3 regions of the Streptomyces sp. DSM 42067 genome follow, and region 2 is predicted to be linked to each of the others. Evidence: riboswitches for the same ligand, from Rfam matches in the RefSeq annotation. Region 2 holds a riboswitch; each other region holds the start of a gene.
The links. A riboswitch is a leader RNA that binds a small molecule or an ion and turns the genes downstream of it on or off. The one in region 2 is predicted to bind S-adenosylmethionine.

Region 1 (6,920 bases), 1.7 Mb from region 2:
GGTCCGGGGACTTGGCGGTCTGCGTGACGTGGTACGCGACACCGGGGTTGGCGGCGAAGTAGGCGTCGATCTTCCCGCCGGTCAGCGCCAGGTAGGTGCTGTTCTTGCTCGCGAAGTGCTTGACGGTGAGCTGCTTGCCCTCCTCCTTCAGCTTGGACTGCCACTCGAGGAGGATCTTCTCCTGGTTGGTGCCGTTGTCGACGGCGACGGTCTTCCCGGCGAGGTTCTGGTAGTCGCCGTCGAAGTTCCACGTGCTCTCCTTCAGCACCTCGAAGCCGACGTTGTCCTTGCGGTAGGAGGCGAAGTCGTACTTCTTCTTGCGCTCCTCGGTGTCGGTGATGTTGGAGAAGGCGACGTCGACCTTGCTGCTGTCGATGCCGACGAACATGTTCTCCCACGTCGAGTTCTTCAGCTCCGGCTGCAGGCCGAGGACCGCGGCGACCAGGCGGCCGAAGTCGGGTTCCGCGCCGGTGAGGGTCTTCTGGTCGGAGCCGACGTACGCGAGGGGCGGGAAGCCGTCGGGCAGGGCGCCGACACCGATCACCAGCTTGCCGCTCTTGCGGACGGACTCGGGCAGCCCGGCGCTGATCGACTTCACCTCAGAGACCTTGAGCTCGGTCTCCTTGGCGGCTCCGTTGGACAGCCGGCCCACGGTGACCGTGCCCTGGGCGTCGGCCTTGGCGGTGGCGGCGTCGCTGTCGCCTCCGCAGGCGGCGAGTCCGGTGGCGAGGGTGGCGACGGCAGTACCTGCCGTGAGAGTGCGGATGAGTCTGTTACGGAGGCGGAGGGTACGCATGGCCGTCCTTGTTCTCGGTGTGCGGAGGTGGCGGTTTCTTTGGGGGGAGTTTCGAAGGGGAAGTCAGAGCACCTTGCTCAGGAACTCCCTGGTCCGCTCGTGTTGCGGGTTGTCCAGCACCTCGGACGGCGGCCCCTGCTCGACGATCCGGCCGCCGTCGAGGAAGACGATCCGGTCGGCGACCTCGCGGGCGAAGCCGATCTCGTGGGTGACGATGACGAGGGTGGTGCCGCTGGTGGCCAGGTCCTTGATGACGGCCAGCACCTCGCCGACCAGTTCCGGGTCCAGCGCGGAGGTGGGTTCGTCGAAGAGGATGACGCCTGGCCGCAGCGCGAGCGCGCGGGCGATGGCGACCCGCTGCTGCTGGCCTCCCGACAACTGCCGCGGGTAGGCGGCGGTCTTGTCGCCGAGACCCACCCGGGTGAGCAGCGAGCGCGCCAGCTCCTGGGCCTCGGGCTTCCGCAGCAGACCGGTCGCCACCGGAGCAGCGGCCACGTTGTCCAGCACGGTCAGATGCGGGAAGAGGTTGAAGTTCTGGAAGACGAAGCCGATCCGGCTGCGCTGGGCGAGGATCGCGCGTTCGCTCAGCTCCTTGAGCCTCCCCCAGCCTTCGGCCGGGGGGATCCCCATCTCGCTGCGCTCACCGTGCCGGCGTACGCCGATCAGCTCGCCGTTCAGGCTGACGTAGCCGATCTCGGGCTTCTCCAGGTGGTTGATCACCCGAAGCAGGGTGGACTTGCCGGAGCCGGACGGTCCGAGGATCACCGTGACCTCACCGGGCCGTACGGTCAGGTCCACGCCGTCCAGAACCCGGTGGGTGCCATACCACTTGTGCACGTCGTGGACCTCGACCGCGGCGGGCAGCGCCTGGGAGACGGTGGTGCTCTCCGTGGTGGTCATATCGCCGCCTCCCTCTGGACGCGGGCCCGCAGATCGCGCACGCCGGCCCGCACCTTCTGCAACGGAGTCGGCGGGAGGGTGCGCACCGCACCACGCGAGTAGTACCGCTCGACGTAGAACTGGATGACGGAGACGATGCTGGTGAGGATCAGGTACCAGATGGTGGCGACCAGCAGCAGCGGCACGATGTCGCCCGGATAGGTGCTGCCCATGCTCTGCACCGAGCCGAACAGGTCGAGGAGCGAGACGTAGAAGACCAGCGAGGTGCTCTTGATCAGGCCGATCAGCTGGTTGACGTAGTTCGGCGTGATGGCCCGCAGGGCCTGCGGGAAGACGATCCGGGCGAACTGGTAGCGCTTGGGCAGACCGAGCGCCGATGCCGCCTCGTGCTGACCCTGGTCGACCGACAGGATGCCGCCCCGCACCACCTCGGCCGCGTAGGCGGCTTCGTTGAGGCTCAGTCCGACGACCGCCACGACGATGTCGGTGGCGAGCCGCGACTCGTCGAAGGTGAAGAAGGCGGGCCCGAACGGCACGCCGATGCTCAACGTCTTGTACAGCGCACTGAAGTTGTACAGGAACAGCAGAACGACGATCAGCGGCACCGAGCGGAACAGCCAGATGTAGACCCAGCTGACCGCCCGCAGCACCGGGCTCCTGGAGAGCCTGCCGAGGGCGAGCAGGATGCCGCCTAGGAGACCCAACACGGCGCTGTAGGCCGCCACTTCGAGGGTGATGACCAGACCGTCGAGGATCACCGGGCGTACGAACCAGTACGCGAAGCGGTCCCACTGGTAGAAGGGGTTCGTCACCAGCCCGTGGGCGATCTGGGCGACCAGGACGAGGACGACCGCGGTGGCGATCCACCGTCCGGGGCGGCGGAGCGGAAGCACTCGTTGCGCCGAGAGCGGCCGCGGTGCGGAGTCGCTGTCGGATCGCTTGGAGCCTTCGTCGGGTCCTTCGATCGGCTTTCGGGAGCGTACGGAAACCGGCACGGCCTGGGAGGCCGGGGAAGGTTCGGGGCGGGGAATCGCCTGGGCAGGGGGTGCTGAGCCGGAGGACACAGCAGAGCCGGGCGGTTCACTCATGGAGGACTCCAGCAGAATCGGGCACCCGGCCGCGCAGGCGACGAGGTCGCAGCAGAGCGGGAACAGCTCTGAGGGACGAAGCGCACTGGAGCGGGCGGAACGGGGTGAGGCGGGAGAGAGAACGCCGACGACGGCGGCGAACCTCAGGGATTCAGAAAGCCGTCAGCCTCGACGGGATGGAGAAAAGCCGTCAGCCCTGACAGAGGGCGCGGCAAGAGACGCAACACAGTGCACTGTTGACCCGGAGCAGATCGACGGGACGGTTCGCACACGTCGTGACGCGACCGTGGCGCCGCCATGCGGCCATCCCCGGAGCTGCGTACATCGCCGTCACCGTTACCGTTCCGCCCCCGCGGGGCCTCGCGCTTACCGAAAACCAAGATCCGGTCCGGTCGTCACCTGGGGCACCCCACCGCGGTGCGAGGGTTGCCGGCCAGCGAGCCAGGGCTTGTCGCTGACACTCATGACCGTTCTGCGCCGTAAGGTAGGCAGCCAGCGGCGGGAATGTCAATGCGCGCCAACCGGCTTCGTACGGCCCGGCGTCGTCGCCGCGTCCGGGACACATCCGGCATGGTGGCCGCCCGATGCGGCCGACTCAGCGGTACACAGCGCGAATGGCCAACTTCCAAGGAAATGGCGCCATTCGGGATGAGATATCTTTCTCGTGCCAGCCGTCGGATTCGTCATGGAGCGGCGCTCACGCCAGCTGCTTGACAGGGACACGTATCTCTTGGTTTTCTTCCCGGCATGTATCCGGGAGTCTTTCTGACGGCGCGGCGCCATGTCGACTTGGTTCGCCTGTCCGCCAGCCTGTGTCGACCCCGGATGGCCTGCGTCGACGCCGCGCGCACGTCCAAGTCCCGCGCCTGACCAGACCTTTTCCCGCCGCGTGACTGCCCGCGACTGTCCAGGTAATTCTCAGTCGTGGGCTGAGCGATCTTTTTGCCACCGCACCGCATCACGGCACGTAATTCGCCGGGCAATTTCCACAGTTCTCCTCTTCTGCCGACAAGTGTGCCTTACGGCAGTCGGACGGGACGTTGCCCGGAGCCGCCATGCCGCCATGCCGCCATGCCGCCATATCCCGACTTCCCCTTCCAGGAGACCAGTTGTCCTCCGCCCTTCACTCCCGTTCCCGGCTGCGCACAGTGCTGGCGACCGCCCTCACCGCGGCGGTGGTCTCCGTCGCCGCGTCGGCGGCCCCCGCGAGTGCCACCGGCTCGGTGTTCACGCCGGTGCCCCCGCACAACCCCTACGCCGGCCCGGACGGCACAGCCACCATGCACGGAGACACCGGCTCCTCCGACACCACACCGCTGGCCGGGCCGGGATCCGGCACCCTCACCTCGAAGCGGGTGGCGCTGGCGTCGGCCTGCCCGACCGTTCTCGTCGGGTCCGACGGCTATCCGGTGGTGCTGTGCACGCCCATCTTCGGGCAGGTCCCCACGGTCCATCTGCTCGACCCGGACGACGGCAGCTCCATCGCCGAACTCGCCCTGACCAAGGGCTCGTTGCTGGGCGGCGTGTACGCGTACATCGATCAGGAGGACCGGCTGGTCGTGATCGACGGCAGCAGGTCACTGCTGCGGGTCGGCCATCACCAGGACGCGGACGGCGACTGGAAGCTGACGATCGACAGGAGTCTGTCGCTGACCTCAGTGATACCCGAGGACGACGCGGTGACCGGACTGTCCCCGGACTGGCGGGGACGGGTGTGGTTCGCAACCGGCAACGGGCTGGTGGGCACCGCCGACGACCGCACCGGCACCGTACGCACCCTGCGACTGCCCGACGGCGAGAAGGTGGCGAACAGCATCTCCACCGCGCCCCAGGGCACCCTCGTCACCACCACCCAGGCCACCTACCTACTGACCGCGACCGCGGACGGCACCCCGCGCATCTCCTGGCGCCAGGAGTACGACCGCGGTTCGGCCCGCAAGCCGGGCCAGCTCAGCTGGGGCAGCGGCTCCACGCCCACCTTCTTCGGGCCGGGTGACGGCACCGACTACGTGGCCATCGTGGACAACGCGGACAGCCAGGTGAAGCTCCAGGTGTACGAGACGGCGACCGGCCGCCGGATCTGCTCGACACCGGTGCTCGTGTCCGGTGGCGCGGGCAGCGAGAACTCCCCCATCGGCGCGGGCCGCAGCGTCTTCGTGGCCAGTACGTACGGCTACCCGTATCCGGCCGTGCCGGCCGACGCCGGGGACAGTGTTCCCGCATCGGCGGACTTCAAGGGCGGTCTGACCCGGGTGGACGTGCGGGCCGACGGCACCGGCTGCGATCTGGTGTGGGACAACACACTGCGGTCGGCGGCGGTGCCCAAGCTGTCCCTGGCGGACGGCAAGCTGCACACCGTCCTGCGGGATCCCCTCATCGCGGGCACGTACGGCACGAGCCTCCTCGACCCGTACCGCTACGCCGAGATCGACCCGGACACCGGGAAGGTCGTCCGCAGCTTCCAGGTCGGCGTCGGCTCCCTGTACGACTCGCTCCAGATGGCGGGTACGGCGGCACCGGGCGGCGTCTACTACCAGGGGACGGTGACCGGCGTTCTGCGGATCACCACCAAGTGACGGGCTCCTGAGGGCCCGGCGGCTGCGCGCCGCCGGGCCCTCTGAGCTGCGGTCAGAGGGCCGCCATGTCACAGGACCTTGGAGAGGAAGGCGCGGGTGCGCTCATGACGGGGAGCGTCCAGGACGTCCGAGGGCGGCCCCTGCTCCACCACCACTCCCCCGTCCATGAACACCACGGTGTCGGCGACCTCGCGGGCGAAGCCGATCTCATGGGTCACCACGATCATGGTGGTTCCGGTGCGGGCCAAGTCCTTGATGACGTCGAGGACTTCGCCGACCAGTTCCGGGTCGAGCGCGGAGGTGGGCTCGTCGAACAGCAGCACCTTGGGTTCGAGGGCGAGCGCGCGGGCGATGGCGACGCGCTGCTGCTGGCCGCCGGACAGTTGGCGCGGGTAGGCGTCGGCCTTGTCGGCGAGACCGACCCGCTCCAGCAGCCGCCCGGCCGCCGCCACGGCGTCCTTGCGCGGACGTCGCAGCGCTGACACCGGCGCCTCGACAAGGTTCTCGAGCACGGTGAGGTGCGGGAAGAGGTTGAAGTTCTGGAAGACGAACCCGATGTGGGTGCGCTGCTTCAGAACCTCCTTCTCCTTCAGTTCGTGCAGTTTGCCGCCGGACCGGCGGTAGCCGATCAGCTCCCCGTCGATGCTGATCCAGCCGCGGTTCAGCTTCTCCAGGTGGTTGATGGTGCGCAGCAGCGTGGACTTGCCGGAGCCGGACGGGCCGAGGATCACGGTGACCTCGCCCGCCCGGACCTGCAGGTCGACGCCGCGCAGCACCTCGAGCGGCCCGAAGCTCTTGTGGACGCCGTGCACGTCCACCATGACGTCGCTCATCGGCCGCCTCTACTTCTGCTCGGGTGGGTTGATCCGCGACTCCTCTATCGCGGAGGCGCCGGTGCCCCACTTCTTGAGAATGCGGGCGTACGTGCCGTCTTCGATCAGCTTGTTGACGGCGGCCTGGAAGGCGGGGGTGAGTTCGGAACCCTTCTTGAAGGCGAAGCCGACGTCGAGCCGGTGGAACTCACCGAGGAAGGTGGTGCCGGCGGCGGGCTGGGCGGCCTGGTAGCGCAGGCCGTTGATGGTGGACATGATCACGTCGATGCGGCCCTGCTGGAGCGCGGTGAGCGTCGCCCCGTTCTCCGAGAAGACCTTCACGTCGTACGGCTTCTTGCCGGCCTTGGCGCACACGCCCTTCTGCGCCTCGAGGGTCGCCTCGAACGTGGTGCCGGCGCCGGTGCCGATGGTCAGCCCGCACAGCTGCGTCAGTTCGGTGACCTTGGTCCCGAGCTTCGTGTTGCCCTTCTTCACGGCGAAGCCCTGGCCGTCGTTGATGTAGGTGACGAAGTCGATGGTTTTCAGGCGTTCGGTGGTGACGCCGAAGTTGCCGGTCCCGAAGTCGTACTTGCCGCTGCCGAGGGCAGGCAGGATCGTCTCGAACGAGGCGTCCTGGCGTTCCAGCTTGACGCCGAGGACCTTCGCCACAGCGTCCGCGAGGTCGATGTCCTGGCCGGCGGGCGGCTTGCCGGTCCCGTTCGGGTAGTACGCCCCGGGCGGGAACCCG
Region 2 (6,920 bases):
GCCCGCGCCGGTCTCCCTGCACGAGGCGCTCGGCCGCGGCGGCGAGTTCCTCACCGACGCGACGGAGCGCGCCCTGCGCATGATCCTTCTGGGCGCCCGGCTGCCGTACCGCCCGGACCCTCTGCCTCAGGCGGAGGTGTCAGGGACGCAGCGCCCGTCCTCGGTGCGGTAGTTCCACTTGGCGCCGTCCCGGACGAGCTCCTTCACCGCCCGTACGAATCGCTCGACGTGCTCGTCCGGCGTGCCCGCGCCGAAGCTCACGCGGATGGCGTTGAGCGACTTCTCGCCGGGCGCGGCCTCGGGGGCACCGCATTCGCCCTGCGTCTGCGGCTCGGTGCCGAGCAGGGTGCGCACGAGCGGGTGGGCGCAGAACAGCCCGTCGCGTACGCCGATGCCGTACTCCGCGGACAGCGCGGCCGCGAAGTGGGAGCTGTTCCACCCGTCGACGACGAACGAAAGAACACCCACACGCGGCGCATCGTCGCCGAACAGCGAGAGAACCCGCACCTCGGGCACCTCGGCCAGGCCCGCCCGCACGGCCGAGACCAGCTGCTGCTCCCGCGCGACGAGGGTGTCGAATCCGGCCTCGGTGAGCGCCTTGCACGCCGACGCGATCGCATAGGCGCCGATCACATTGGGAGAACCGGCCTCGTGACGCGCGGCGGTGGTGTGCCACTCCACGTCCACACCCCCGTCCGCGCGCCGCGCGACCTTGCGGCTGGCGCCGCCGCCCGCGAGGTACGGCTCGGCGTCCTGCAGCCAGTCGCCGCGCCCGGCGAGCACGCCCGATCCGAACGGTGCGTACAGCTTGTGACCGGAGAAGGCGACCCAGTCGACGTCCAACTCCCGTACGGACACGGGGTGGTGCGGGGCGAGCTGGGCGGCGTCCAGCACGATCCGCGCGCCGTGAGAGTGCGCGGCGGCGGCCAGCTCCCGTACGGGCCACAGCTCACCGGTCACATTGGACGCCCCGGTGACGCAGACCAGCGCCGGCCCGTAGGGGTCCCGGTCGGCAAGGGCCCGCTCCAGCGCCCGCACGGCTTCTTCCGGCGTACGGGGGGCGTCGAGATACGTCACCCGCGCCTCGCGCCACGGCAGCAGGGACGCGTGGTGCTCGGTCTCGAAGACGAACACCTCGCACCCTGCAGGCAAGGCGGCGGCCAGCAGATTGAGCGAATCGGTGGTCGACCGGGTGAAGACCACCTGGTCGCCATCACGGCAGCCGAGGAACTCGGCGACGGCGTGACGCGCGTTCTCGAAGAGCTCCGTGGACAGCTGCGACAGATACCCGGCGCCGCGGTGCACGCTGCCGTAGTACGGCGCGTACGCGGCCACGTCGTCCCAGACCCGCTGCAGCGCCGGAGCGCTCGCGGCGTAGTCGAGGGCGGCGTACGTGACCTCGCCGCCGGTGACGAGCGGGACGAGGACATCGCGCCCCAGAACGGGCAGGGCCCCGGAAATGTCACGGCAAACGGACTGGTCGGCGGCAGCGGTGGAGACAGGCATGGCGAACTCCCGTGAGAGATAAGCGAAATGACTGCGCGAGCAGGCATGACAGCTCAAGCGCAGAAAAGGGTGAAAGATGAAAAGGGGTGTGCGAGAAGGGGCTTGACGCCCTATCGCATTCGCTTGCTCACGAGACAGCTCCTCGAGGACCAGGACCCCAGGAACCGAACAAGGGGTCCGCGCTTGCCGCAGACCTCGCTGCCTGCGGCCTGGTCTTCACCCGGGGCACCCCGCCACGGACGGAGGGTTGCCGGACAGCGGGCCGGGGCCTGTTCGCTGTCACTCATGACCTGTTGAGAACTATGCCAGATGATCGCGCCGGTGCAACCACTGTCCGCATCGCGGACGCGGTTGCACCGCCGTACGGCACCCGATGCTGCGCACAGGTCCGACGCGAGGGCACCCGCCGTCGTGGGTTGTGCCCACCCGTTCCGCCCTGCGGAACGCCTGCCCACAACTGGAGCGGCGCGCCTGTCCACCCATCCCCGCCGCAAGGGCGGAACCGGCCGCCGGCCGAGCGCCGCATACGTGCGGAAGGGGACGTGGCGGGGTGTGCGCCCGCAGCGGCTGGCGCAAACCTACGGTGCCGTCCAACGACGTACGGCTCGGCGCCAGACCGAGGACGTACACCCCGGCGCGGCCCCGACCCACCCACCGTCAGGTGGCGAACCACCCACGGGCGGAAAGCCGCCACGCACGCCCAGCCTCCACCGGCAGTTGGCGAACCATCCGGCCGGCCGCAGGCCAGGGGGTACCCAACCCCCGCCCGCCCCAACGGCTAGTTGCTCGCAGCCACCCACCGCTCCAGCACCCGCCGAGCCGCCCCCGAGTCGATCGACTCCGCGGCCCTCTCCATCCCGGCACCGATCTGCTCGGCCAGCGATCCCTCGCCCGGCGAGAGGGCCACCAGGGCCGCCGCCGAGTTGAGCAGCACGGCGTCCCGTACGGGCCCGGTCTCGCCGGCCAGCAGCCGACGGGCCACGTCCGCGTTGTAGGACGCGTCAGCGCCCCGCAGCGCCTCCACCGGTACCAGCTCGATCCCGACGTCCCGTGGATCGAAGCTCTCCTCGCGCACCGCCCCGTCCCGCACGATCCACACCCGCGAGGTGGAGGTCGTCGTCAGCTCGTCGAGCCCGTCGTCTCCGCGGAACACCAGCGCGGACGAGCCCCGCTCGGCCAGTACCCCGGCCATGAGCCCCGCCATCCGGGTGTCGAAGCAGCCGATCGCGGAGGCGGTGACCCGGGCGGGGTTGGTGAGGGGGCCGAGGATGTTGAACGAGGTCGCGATCCCCAGATCCCGCCGGACCGCACCGACGAACCGCATCGCGGGGTGGAACTTGGCCGCGAAGCAGAAGGTGATCCCGGCCTCCTCCACCACCTGCGCCACACGCTCGGGTGACAGGTCCAGGTTGATGCCGAGCTTCTCCAGAACGTCGGACGACCCGCTGGCCGAGGACGCCGCCCGGTTGCCGTGCTTGACGACCTTCGCCCCGGCCCCCGCGATCACGATGGACGACATCGTCGAGATGTTGACCGTCCTGGCGCGGTCGCCGCCCGTACCGACGATGTCGACGGCCGGCCCGGGAATGTCGAGCGGCTGCGCGTGCGCGTACATCGCCTCGACGAGACCGGTGATCTCCTCGACGGTCTCTCCCTTGGCCCGCAGCGCCACCATGAAGCCCGCGATCTGGGCGTCCGAGGCCTCGCCGCTCATGATGCGGTCCATCGCCCACGCCGTGTCACCGGCGCTCAGGTCCTGCCCGCCGAGCAGGGCACTCAGTACCTCGGGCCAGGAACGGCCCGCCGCGGTGTCGCCTCCTGCGGGGGTCACAGCGCTCATATGCCGCTCCTGGGTTCTTTCCCGGACGCGGACGGCGCTCGTACACGGAGATCCCGGCGGAGATACCGCACAGGCCCCGTACGAGGCCCCGCCCCGGGTCTCGTATACGGATGGGACCCACCCTATCCAGGCCCGGGCACGGCAAAGAGCCCCGTCCAAGCAATGGACGGGGCTCTTCCCCAGCTGACGCTGACCCCAGCCGTGGCGACCTTCAGGCCAGGGCTCGGTGATCAGTGGTGGCCGTGGCCGCTCGTGATCTCCTTGAACTCATCGGCGGTGGGCTTGGGGATCTGGTGGCCCTCGCCGTAGTAGTTCTTCGAGAGCTTGGCGCGCAGCTTCTCCGAGGCCGGGATCTTGCGCTCCACGCCGTGCTCGTCGACCTTCGGGCCGATCTCGACCGGCTCGTACTGCTCGTGCGCCGTGAGCGTGTGCAGCTGCTCCTGGCTGAGCGGCTCGTGGATCTCGATGAACTCACCGTGCGGCAGGCGCTTGATGATGCCGGACTCGCGTCCGTGCAGCACCTTGTCCCGGTCGCGGCGCTGCAGGCCGAGGCAGATCCGCTTGGTGACGATGAACGCGATGACCGGTGCGACGAAGAACGCGATCCGGACGAACCAGGTGACGGCATTGATCGACAGGTGGAAGTGCGTGGCGAACAGGTCGTTGCCACCACCGATCAGCATGACCACGTACCAGGTGATCCACGCGACACCGACGCCCGTACGGGTCGGGGCGTTGCGCGGGCGGTCCAGGATGTGGTGCTCGCGCTTGTCGCCGGTGACCCAGGACTCGATGAACGGGTAGACCGCGATCGCGACCAGAACCAGCGGGAAGATCATCAGCGGCACGAAGACGCCCAGGACGAGCGTGTGGCCCCAGAGATCGATCTCCCAACCCGGCATGGCGCGGATCAGGCCCTCGGAGAAGCCCATGTACCAGTCGGGCTGTGCGCCGGTGGACACCTGGTCCGGCCGGTACGGACCCATGGCCCAGATCGGGTTGATCTGCACCAGCGCCGCGATGACCGCGATGACACCGAAGACCAGGAAGAAGAAGCCTCCGGCCTTGGCCATGTAGACCGGCAGCAGCGGCATGCCGACGACGTTGTTGTTCGTCCGTCCGGGGCCCGCGAACTGCGTGTGCTTGTGGTAGAAGACCAGGATCAGGTGGGCCACCACCAGGCCGAGCATGATGCCCGGCAGCAGCAGCACGTGGACCGCGAAGAACCGGGCCACGAAGTCGCCGCCGGGGAACTCGCCGCCGAACAGGAAGAACGACAGGTACGTGCCGACGATCGGCACGGACAGGACCGCGCCCTCCATGAAGCGGACACCGGTGCCGGAGAGCAGGTCGTCCGGCAGCGAGTAACCGGTGAAGCCGGTGAACATGCCGAGGACGAACAGCAGGAAGCCGAACACCCAGTTGATCTCACGCGGCTTGCGGAACGCGCCCGTGAAGAAGACGCGCATCATGTGCACGAACATGCCCGCGAGGAAGACCAGCGCCGCCCAGTGGTGGATCTGCCGGATGAGCAGACCGCCGCGGACGTCGAAGCTGATGTGCATCGTCGAGTTGAAGGCCTCGGACATCAGCTGGCCCTGCAGCGGGACGTAACTGCCGGTGTACTCCACCTCGTTCATCGACGGGTGGAAGAACAGCGTCAGGTACACACCCGTGAGGATGATGATGATGAAGCTGTAGAGGCAGATCTCGCCCAGCATGAAGGACGGGTGGTCCGGGAAGATCTTGCGCATGTTGGCCTTGGCCAGGGAGTAGATCCCCAGCCGGCCGTCGGCCCAGTCGGCTACCCGCTCGCCGGCCGGTGCCTTGCCCCGTGCGTCTTTGGTCGTCGTAGTACTCATCCGCGCTCCCAGAAGGCAGGGCCGACGGGCTCTTCGAAGTCGTCGCGCGCCTCGAGGTAGCCCTCGTCATTCACACCGATCCGCAGCTGCGGCAACGCGTGACCGGCCGGGCCGAAGATCACCTTGCCGCCGTCGGCGAGGTCGAAGGTGGACTGGTGGCACGGGCAGAGGACGTGGTGCGTCTGCTGCTCGTACAGGGAGATCGGGCAGCCCACGTGGGTGCAGATCTTCGAGTACGCCAGGATTCCCTCGTGCGACCACTCCAGGGTCTGCTTGTCCTTGATGTTGTCCGGCTGGATACGGACGAGCATCAGGGCCGCTTTGGCGATCTCCCTCTGGAAATCGTGGTCGTGCTCCTCCAGACCCTCCGGCTGCGCGAAGGTCAGCGAACCGACGGCGATGTCCGAGGGACGCATCGGCTCGTGGGTGTTCTGGTTGATCAGGAGCTTGCCCGACTTCCACAGGGTGTGGCGGAGCTTGTCCTCGGGCAGCGGACCGAGGTCGCGCAGCAGGACGAGGCCGGAGAGCGGCACCAGGGTGAGCGCGCCGAACATGGTGTTGCGGATCAGCTTGCGCCGACCGATCGCGGACTCCTTGGCACCCTGCTTGAAGTCGGCCAGGACCTTCGCCTTGACCTCGGGCGTTGCCTCGATCGGGTGACGCTCGTCGACGAGCTCCTCGTCGGACATCAGCGTGCGGGCCCAGTGGACCGCGCCGGCGCCGATGGCGAACAGGGCGACGCCGAGCGTCAGGCCCAGCGCGAAGTTGAGCGCGCTGATGTGCCCGATCGGCCAGACGAAGATGTTCTGGTCGATCGGGATGGCCACGTACGAGGCGATGAAGCCGATGGTGGCCACCATGGACAGCGTGAACAGGAGGGCGACCGTGCGCTCGGAGCGCCTGGCGGCCCGCTCGTCGATGTCCTGGATGCGGTGCTCGTGAGGCGGCAGCCCCGGGTCCGCGAACGGGTTCTCCTCGTCCGCGAGCGCTACGGCACCGTGCTCGTCCTGCGCGGTAGGCAGGTTCTCTTCGGGAATGTCTTGGCTACTCATGACTTCTTGGCCTTTGCGGTCCGAGCGGCGACCCAGATGGCGACGGCGACCAGGGCGCCGAGACCGAAGATCCAGCCGAACAGGCCCTCCGTGACCGGCCCGAGGCCGCCCAGGTTGAGGCCGCCCGGCTCCACGGTCTCACCGCTGTTGACCGCGTCGAGGTACGCGACGATGTCCTTCTTGTTCTCCTCCGACATCGTCGTGTCGGGGAAGGACGGCATGTTCTGCGGGCCGGTCAGCATGGCCTGGTAGATGTGCTTGGGGTCCACGTCATCCAGGGCCGGGGCGTACTTTCCGTGCGTCAGCGCGCCACCCTTGCCGGTGAAGTTGTGGCACTGGGCGCAGTTGGTACGGAAAAGCTCACCGCCCCTGGCGATGTTCGCGCCCTCGGGGCTGTACTGCTCCTCGGTGGGGACGGCAGGACCGGCACCCAGGGATGCGATGTACGCCGCGAGCTGGTCGATCTCGGCCTGCGTGTAGATGTTCTTCTTCTTCGGCACCTGGGCGCCGGGCTGCTGGGCCGGCATACGGCCGGTGCCGACCTGGAAGTCGACCGCCGCGGCACCGACACCCACCAGGCTCGGGCCGTCGGAGGTGCCCTGACCGCCCGTCCCGTGGCAGCTGGCGCAGCCCACCGAGTAGAGCTTCTTGCCCTCGTCG
Region 3 (6,920 bases), 1.6 Mb from region 2:
GCACCATGCCGATGTGCCACAGCTGCGGCACGATCTTCCCGCCCGCCGCGTGAACCGCCTCGGCGACCTTCGCCCAGCCGTCGAGCTGCTCCTCGCCGTGGAAGCGCGGGACGCGGTCGCTCTGCCCGGCCGACTCGTGACCCACGTACGTGCCCTCGGTGACGATCAGTCCGACGCCGGCGGCGGCCCGGCGCGCGTAGTACCCCAGCACGTCCTCGCCCGGGACACCGCCCGGGGAGAACTTCCGGGTCATGGGCGCCATGACGATCCGGTTGGGGACGGTCAGGCCGTTCAGGGAGACGGGACGGGAGAGGATCTGTGCCGCGCGGGACGCGGAGGCCGTAACAGTCACGTGGGGGGCTCCTCGGAGGGGGAATGGGCCGGCAGTCACGACGAGGACGTCGAACAGATATGTGCACGTGCATCAACTCTGCCTATGCGTCAACTGCCCGCCCCACCACGGCATTCCTCCGCGCCCCCGACACCCCACTGTGATCCCGGACACGCCCGAGGGCGGCACCCCCTGGGAGAAGGGGTGCCGCCCTCGAAACTCAGGACGGTTGATCAACCTTCAGGTCGATCAGAAGTCCATGTCACCGCCCGGCATACCGCCGCCGGCCGGGGCCGCGGCCTTCTCCGGCTTGTCGGCGATGACGGCCTCGGTGGTGAGGAACAGCGCGGCGATGGAGGCCGCGTTCTGCAGGGCAGAGCGGGTCACCTTGGCCGGGTCGATGATGCCCTCGGCGATCATGTCGACGTACTCGCCGGTCGCGGCGTTCAGGCCGTGGCCGACCGTCAGGTTGCGGACCTTCTCCACGACGACGCCGCCCTCGAGACCACCGTTGACGGCGATCTGCTTGAGCGGGGCCTCCAGGGCCAGCTTCACGGCGTTGGCGCCGGTCGCCTCGTCACCGTCGAGCTCGAGCTTCTCGAAGACAGCGGATGCCTGGATGAGAGCCACGCCACCACCGGCGACGATGCCCTCCTCGACGGCCGCCTTCGCGTTGCGGACGGCGTCCTCGATGCGGTGCTTGCGCTCCTTGAGCTCGACCTCGGTGGCGGCACCGGCCTTGATGACGGCCACGCCGCCGGCCAGCTTCGCCAGGCGCTCCTGGAGCTTCTCGCGGTCGTAGTCCGAGTCCGAGTTCTCGATCTCGGCGCGGATCTGGTTCACGCGGCCCGCGACCTGGTCGGCGGAGCCGGCACCGTCGACGATGGTGGTCTCGTCCTTGGTGATGACGACCTTGCGGGCGCGGCCCAGGAGGTCCAGGGTCGCGTTCTCCAGCTTGAGGCCGACCTCCTCGGAGATGACCTCGCCGCCCGTGAGGATGGCGATGTCGCCGAGCATGGCCTTGCGGCGGTCACCGAAGCCCGGGGCCTTGACGGCGACGGACTTGAAGGTGCCGCGGATCTTGTTGACGACCAGGGTCGACAGGGCCTCGCCCTCGACGTCCTCGGCGATGATCAGCAGCGGCTTGCCGGACTGCATGACCTTCTCGAGGAGCGGCAGCAGGTCCTTGACCGAAGAGATCTTGGAGTTGGCGATCAGGATGTACGGGTCGTCGAGGACGGCCTCCATACGCTCCATGTCGGTGGCGAAGTACGCCGAGATGTAGCCCTTGTCGAAGCGCATACCCTCGGTGAGCTCGAGCTCCAGACCGAAGGTCTGGGACTCCTCGACGGTGATGACGCCTTCCTTGCCGACCTTGTCCATGGCCTCGGCGATGAGCTCGCCGATCTGGGTGTCGGCGGCGGAGATGGAGGCGGTCGAAGCGATCTGCTCCTTGGTCTCCACGTCCTTGGCCTGCTCGAGCAGAGCGGCGGAGACGGCCTCGACGGCCTTCTCGATACCGCGCTTCAGGGCCATCGGGTTGGCGCCGGCGGCGACGTTGCGCAGGCCCTCGCGGACGAGCGCCTGGGCGAGGACGGTCGCGGTCGTCGTACCGTCACCGGCGACGTCGTCCGTCTTCTTCGCGACCTCCTTGACCAGCTCGGCGCCGATCTTCTCGTACGGGTCCTCGAGCTCGATCTCCTTGGCGATGGACACACCATCGTTGGTGATCGTGGGGGCGCCCCACTTCTTCTCGAGGACGACGTTGCGACCCTTGGGGCCAAGGGTGACCTTGACGGCGTCGGCGAGCTGGTTCATCCCGCGCTCGAGACCGCGCCGTGCCTCCTCGTCGAACGCGATGATCTTGGCCATGTGAAGTGGTCCTCCCGGACTGGGGTGGATTTCTCCGGACCGCGCTGGCGCCCGCGACGGACGGCCTGCATGCCTCGTGGTTCCTTGCCCCACCCGGCCTGCGGGCCTCACCGACCCGGTCCTTCATTGTCACTCTCACCTTCAGAGTGCTAACGCCAATGATTAGCACTCGCCCCCCTCGAGTGCAAGCGCCTGTAGGGGTGCGCCACCCCCCGGGGGCCCGCGGGCACACCGGAGGGCCCGTACCCCCACCGGGATACGGGCCCTCCGCGAACGTCGCTGCAGTCGGTCGGCGCTTCAGCCGGCCAAACGGACCATATCCGCCTGCGGCCCCTTCTGACCCTGCGAGATCTCGAACTCGACCCGCTGGCCCTCTTCAAGGGTGCGGTAGCCGTCCATCTGAATCGCGCTGTAGTGGACGAATACATCCGCACCACCGTCGACCGCGATGAAGCCGTACCCCTTCTCCGCGTTGAACCACTTGACGGTGCCCTGAGCCATGCCTAACTCCCCTATTACTGGCCCTTGCACAGGACCGCACTTCGCGGACCCGGGTCAGACCTCACCCCCCAACGGTTGGGGGTGTGCGCCGGAACGCGTCGACCGCGGCTGAATGTATCTGTCCAACTGCCGTCTGCAACAGGTCAATCGGACGAGAAATCCGGGCACGCACGATCGGAAATTTGCGGAGGATCCGCCAGGACTCAGGGCAAGTCGGGCCCGGCAAAAGGAATGTAAGGCGCAAAAGAATGGTGCACTTTGGCTACTTCTCATCGGCCACCGGGCGTGAAGTCATATGCACCGGACAAGAACGGCGAACCGAGTTCCCCAACTGTACCGCGCTCAACCATGCAGAATTGCCCCCTCCGCTTCTCTCGCGGAGGGGGCAATTCTGGTGACGCAGTGTGCGATATGCCGAACCGGCATACGGGGGCCCGGCATACGAGCGGCCGGCATACGGGTGGTACGGCTCAGCAGCCGCCCGCACCGTGCTCGATCGTCAGCCTCCGGCGACGGCCGGGATGATCGAGACACCGGCGCCGTCCGGCGTGGCGGTCCCCAGGCCGTCCTCGAAGCGGACGTCGTCATCGTTGACGTACACGTTGACGAAGCGGCGCAGCTTGCCCTGGTCGTCGAGTACGCGCGCGGCGATGCCCGGGTGGTTCTTCTCCAGGGACTCGATGACCTCGGCGAGGGTCGCGCCCTCCGCCGTGACCTCGGCCTGGCCGCCCGTGTAGGTGCGGAGGATCGTCGGGATGCGGACGTTGACGCTCATGCGGTTCACCTTCGGTGGGAGAGCGGGTTGTGGATACGGGAGCTGATCAGGCGCAGGCCGGTGGTCGGTTGTGCCCACCCTCCCCCATCGCCTGCTGCCTTCAGGCCAGGCCGGCCTCGCGGAAGGCGTCGAGGTTCGGGCGGATCGTCGCGGTCGGGCCCGTGGTCGGCGCGACGGCGTCCAGCGTCTTGAGGCCGTCGCCCGTGTTGAGGACGACCGTGGTCAGCGACGGGTCCAGGACGCCGTTCTCGATCAGCTTGCGCGTGACGCCGACGGTCACGCCGCCCGCCGTCTCGGCGAAGATGCCCTCCGTACGGGCCAGCAGCTTGATCGCGTCGACGATCTGCTCGTCGTTCACGTCCTCGACGGCGCCGCCGGTGCGGCGGGCGATGTCCAGGACGTAGGGTCCGTCGGCCGGGTTGCCGATGGCGAGGGACTTGGCGATGGTGTCCGGCTTCTGCGGCTTCACGACGTCGTGGCCGGCCTTGAAGGCCGTCGACACCGGGGAGCAGCCCTCCGCCTGAGCGCCGAAGATCTTGTACGGCTTGTCCTCGACGAGGCCGAGCTTGATCAGCTCCTGCAGACCCTTGTCGATCTTCGTGAGCTGCGATCCTGAGGCGATCGGGATCACCAGCTGGTCCGGGATCTGCCAGCCGAGCTGCTCGCAGATCTCGTACGCGAGGGTCTTGGAGCCCTCGCCGTAGTACGGCCGGAGGTTGACGTTGACGAAGCCCCAGCCCTCGCCCAGCGGGTCTCCGATGAGCTCGGAGCAGAAGCGGTTGACGTCGTCGTAGGTGCCCTCGATGCCGACCAGCTCGCCGCCGTAGACCGCGGCCATGACGACCTTGCCCTGCTCGAGGTCGTGCGGGATGAACACGCAGGAGCGGAAGCCGGCGCGGGCTGCGGCGGCGCCGACGGCGCCGGCCAGGTTGCCCGTCGAGGAGCAGGAGAGCGTGGTGAAGCCGAAGGCGCGGGCGGCCTCGATGGCCTGGGCGACGACGCGGTCCTTGAAGGAGTGCGTCGGGTTGCCGGAGTCGTCCTTGATGAACAGGCCGCCGGTGACGCCGAGTTCACGGGCGAGGTTGTCGGCCTTGACGAGCTTGGTCCAGCCGGGGTTCAGGTTCGGCTTGGTGGCCACGTCCGCGGGGACGGGCAGCAGCGGTGCGTACCGCCACAGGTTGTCGGGGCCGGCCTCGATCTGCTTGCGCAGGGCCTCGGGGTCACCGGTCGGGAGGTCGTATGCGACTTCGAGCGGGCCGAAACAGATCTCGCAGGCGAAGATCGGGCCGAGCGGGAAGCGCTCGCCGCATTCGCGACAGGACAGGGCCGAGGCGGGGCCGAGGTCTACGGCGTCGGCGTTGTCGACGGCGGTGGTGTCGTTGGTGGCAACAGTCTGCGCAGCCATGGAGGCGAGGCCCTTTCTCCTCATCTTCCTCGCGGCGCACTTCGCCGCGAGACGGATTTGGCACCTTCCCTAGCCGGGGCCTCGCGGAAATGATCAACAGTGATCGATACGAGAACCGGCTGGAGGGTTGCCGGGGCTTCAACGGGCCGTATCCCTCTGCCCCTCTGGATGAGCGGTATGGCGCCGGGCCGTGCGGGTCCCGGAGCGTTTGTTCGCGCCATGACCCCCGACATGCGATGGTCATCCGCGTTGTTCAAGACTGTAACCGAAGGCCAGGACAGTTGAGCTAGTCGTCCGAACCGCGAGATGGATCACAGGGGGCCGTCCCAGTGACGGGCCCCGGTGGTCCCAGTAAGGGGGCACCAGAACGTGCTGGATGAAGTCGAGCGCTGGCTGAGCACGCGCTCCTGGTCGGTGACCGACCGTCCGCTCCGTCAGCTGATCGCGGCGAAGCGCGCCACAGGGCAGTCGGTGAGCGTCGTGCTGCCCGCCCTCAACGAGGAGAAGACGGTCGGCGAGATCGTCGCGGTGATCCGCCGCGAGTTGATGACCCGGGCCGTGCCCCTCGTCGATGAGCTCGTCGTGATCGATTCCGGTTCGACGGACCGTACGGCGGAGGTCGCCACGGCCGCCGGCGCCCGTGTCGTCCACCGCGACGAGATCCTCCCGCGCATACCCGCGCTCCCCGGCAAGGGCGAGGTCCTGTGGCGTTCGCTGCTCGTGACCAGCGGCGACATCGTGGCCTTCGTCGACGCGGACCTGAAGGAGTTCTCCGCGGACTTCGTCTCGGGCATCGTGGGCCCGCTGCTCACCGAGCCCGGCGTGGACCTGGTCAAGGCGATGTACGACCGCCCGCTGGGCGCCGAGCTCGCAGGTGAGGGGAGTCGCGCAGGTGGCGCGCAGGGCGGCAGGGTCACCGAGCTGATGGCCCGACCGCTGCTGAACATGCACTGGCCGCAGCTGGCAGGGTTCGTCCAGCCGCTGGGCGGCGAGTACGCGGCGCGCAGGTCCCTGCTCGAACAGCTGCCGTTCCCCGTCGGATACGGCGTCGAGCTGGGCATGCTCGTCGACGCCCTGCACCTCGTGGGCCTGGACGCGCTGGCGCAGGTCGATGTCGGCGTGCGCAAGCACCGGCACCAGGACGGGCAGGCGCTGGGCCGGATGGCGGCCGCGATCTACCGCACGGCGCAGCTGCGCCTGGCCCGCGGCCATCTCGTACGGCCCGTCCTCACCCAGTTCGAGCGCGGCGCCGGCGGATTCGAACCGCGTACGTACTCGGTGGACACGGAGGAGCGTCCTCCGATGGCGGAGATCGCGGAGTACGCGGAGCGGCGCGCGGCGTAACCGCGGCATGAACATCTGGGTGGTGCGGCCTCTCGCCGCCCGGGCCGGAAGGGTGAGACGCCTTGATCGGGGGGTCTCGGTGCGCTGCTGCCGATACCCCGGCGCGCGGTCGCCCCGTGTGACCGCGGTGTAACCCGTCGCGGCGACCGTATACGGCCATGGGTCCAGCCGAGTCGCCCGTACGTTTGAGCGTTTCCGGGCCGGGCTAAGTTTGGGCGTATGGCTTCCACTCAGGGTGCTCAGATCCTCGTCGCGTCCAATCGCGGCCCGGTCTCCTACACGCTGGAGGAGGACGGCTCGCTCACCGCCAGGCGCGGCGGTGGCGGTCTCGTCTCGGGTCTGTCGGCGATCGGCCCGGACGCCGGCGCCGTATGGGTGTGCGCCGCTCTGGGCGACGGCGACCGCGAGGCCGTACGCCGCACGGGCGGCACGCTGGACCCGGCCGACACGGGCGGACAGCACGTGCGCATGCTGGGGATCGCGCCGGACGTGTACGACGACGCGTACAACGGCATCGCGAACTCGGTGCTGTGGTTCGTGCACCACATGCTGTACCAGACGCCGCTGGAGCCCGCCTTCGGCGCGGAGTTCCGGGCGCAGTGGGCCTCCTACGAGGCGTACAACCGGGCCTTCGCCGAGGCGCTGGCGGACGAGGCCGGGCAGGGCGCGGCCGTGCTGGTGCAGGACTACCA

Region 1: it holds a riboswitch for S-adenosylmethionine, as region 2 does, so the genes downstream of both, ACSMXV_RS05190 (amino acid ABC transporter permease) here and ACSMXV_RS13165 (aminotransferase class V-fold PLP-dependent enzyme) in region 2, are expected to answer to the same signal.
Region 3: it holds a riboswitch for S-adenosylmethionine, as region 2 does, so the genes downstream of both, thrC (threonine synthase) here and ACSMXV_RS13165 (aminotransferase class V-fold PLP-dependent enzyme) in region 2, are expected to answer to the same signal.

What each region holds. Positions count from the first base shown of each region.
Region 1 is NZ_CM147706.1:1,078,358-1,085,277, forward strand. It holds gene ACSMXV_RS05180 (transporter substrate-binding domain-containing protein) at 1-796, opposite strand, end outside; gene ACSMXV_RS05185 (amino acid ABC transporter ATP-binding protein) at 860-1,696, opposite strand; gene ACSMXV_RS05190 (amino acid ABC transporter permease) at 1,693-2,784, opposite strand; SAM riboswitch class IV at 3,142-3,253, opposite strand; gene ACSMXV_RS05195 (putative leader peptide) at 3,532-3,654, shown strand; gene ACSMXV_RS05200 (hypothetical protein) at 3,894-5,360, shown strand; gene ACSMXV_RS05205 (amino acid ABC transporter ATP-binding protein) at 5,429-6,193, opposite strand; gene ACSMXV_RS05210 (ABC transporter substrate-binding protein) at 6,203-6,920, opposite strand, start outside.
Region 2 is NZ_CM147706.1:2,816,988-2,823,907, forward strand. It holds gene ACSMXV_RS13160 (glycerate kinase family protein) at 1-172, shown strand, start outside; gene ACSMXV_RS13165 (aminotransferase class V-fold PLP-dependent enzyme) at 127-1,506, opposite strand; SAM riboswitch class IV at 1,681-1,797, opposite strand; gene trpD (anthranilate phosphoribosyltransferase) at 2,285-3,346, opposite strand; gene qcrB (cytochrome bc1 complex cytochrome b subunit) at 3,577-5,208, opposite strand; gene qcrA (cytochrome bc1 complex Rieske iron-sulfur subunit) at 5,205-6,260, opposite strand; gene qcrC (cytochrome bc1 complex diheme cytochrome c subunit) at 6,257-6,920, opposite strand, start outside.
Region 3 is NZ_CM147706.1:4,394,759-4,401,678, forward strand. It holds gene ACSMXV_RS20160 (NADH:flavin oxidoreductase) at 1-352, opposite strand, end outside; gene groL (chaperonin GroEL) at 581-2,203, opposite strand; gene ACSMXV_RS20170 (cold-shock protein) at 2,501-2,704, opposite strand; gene ACSMXV_RS20175 (ubiquitin-like small modifier protein 1) at 3,204-3,479, opposite strand; gene thrC (threonine synthase) at 3,580-4,884, opposite strand; SAM riboswitch class I at 4,902-5,059, opposite strand; gene ACSMXV_RS20185 (glucosyl-3-phosphoglycerate synthase) at 5,254-6,228, shown strand; gene ACSMXV_RS20190 (alpha,alpha-trehalose-phosphate synthase (UDP-forming)) at 6,448-6,920, shown strand, end outside.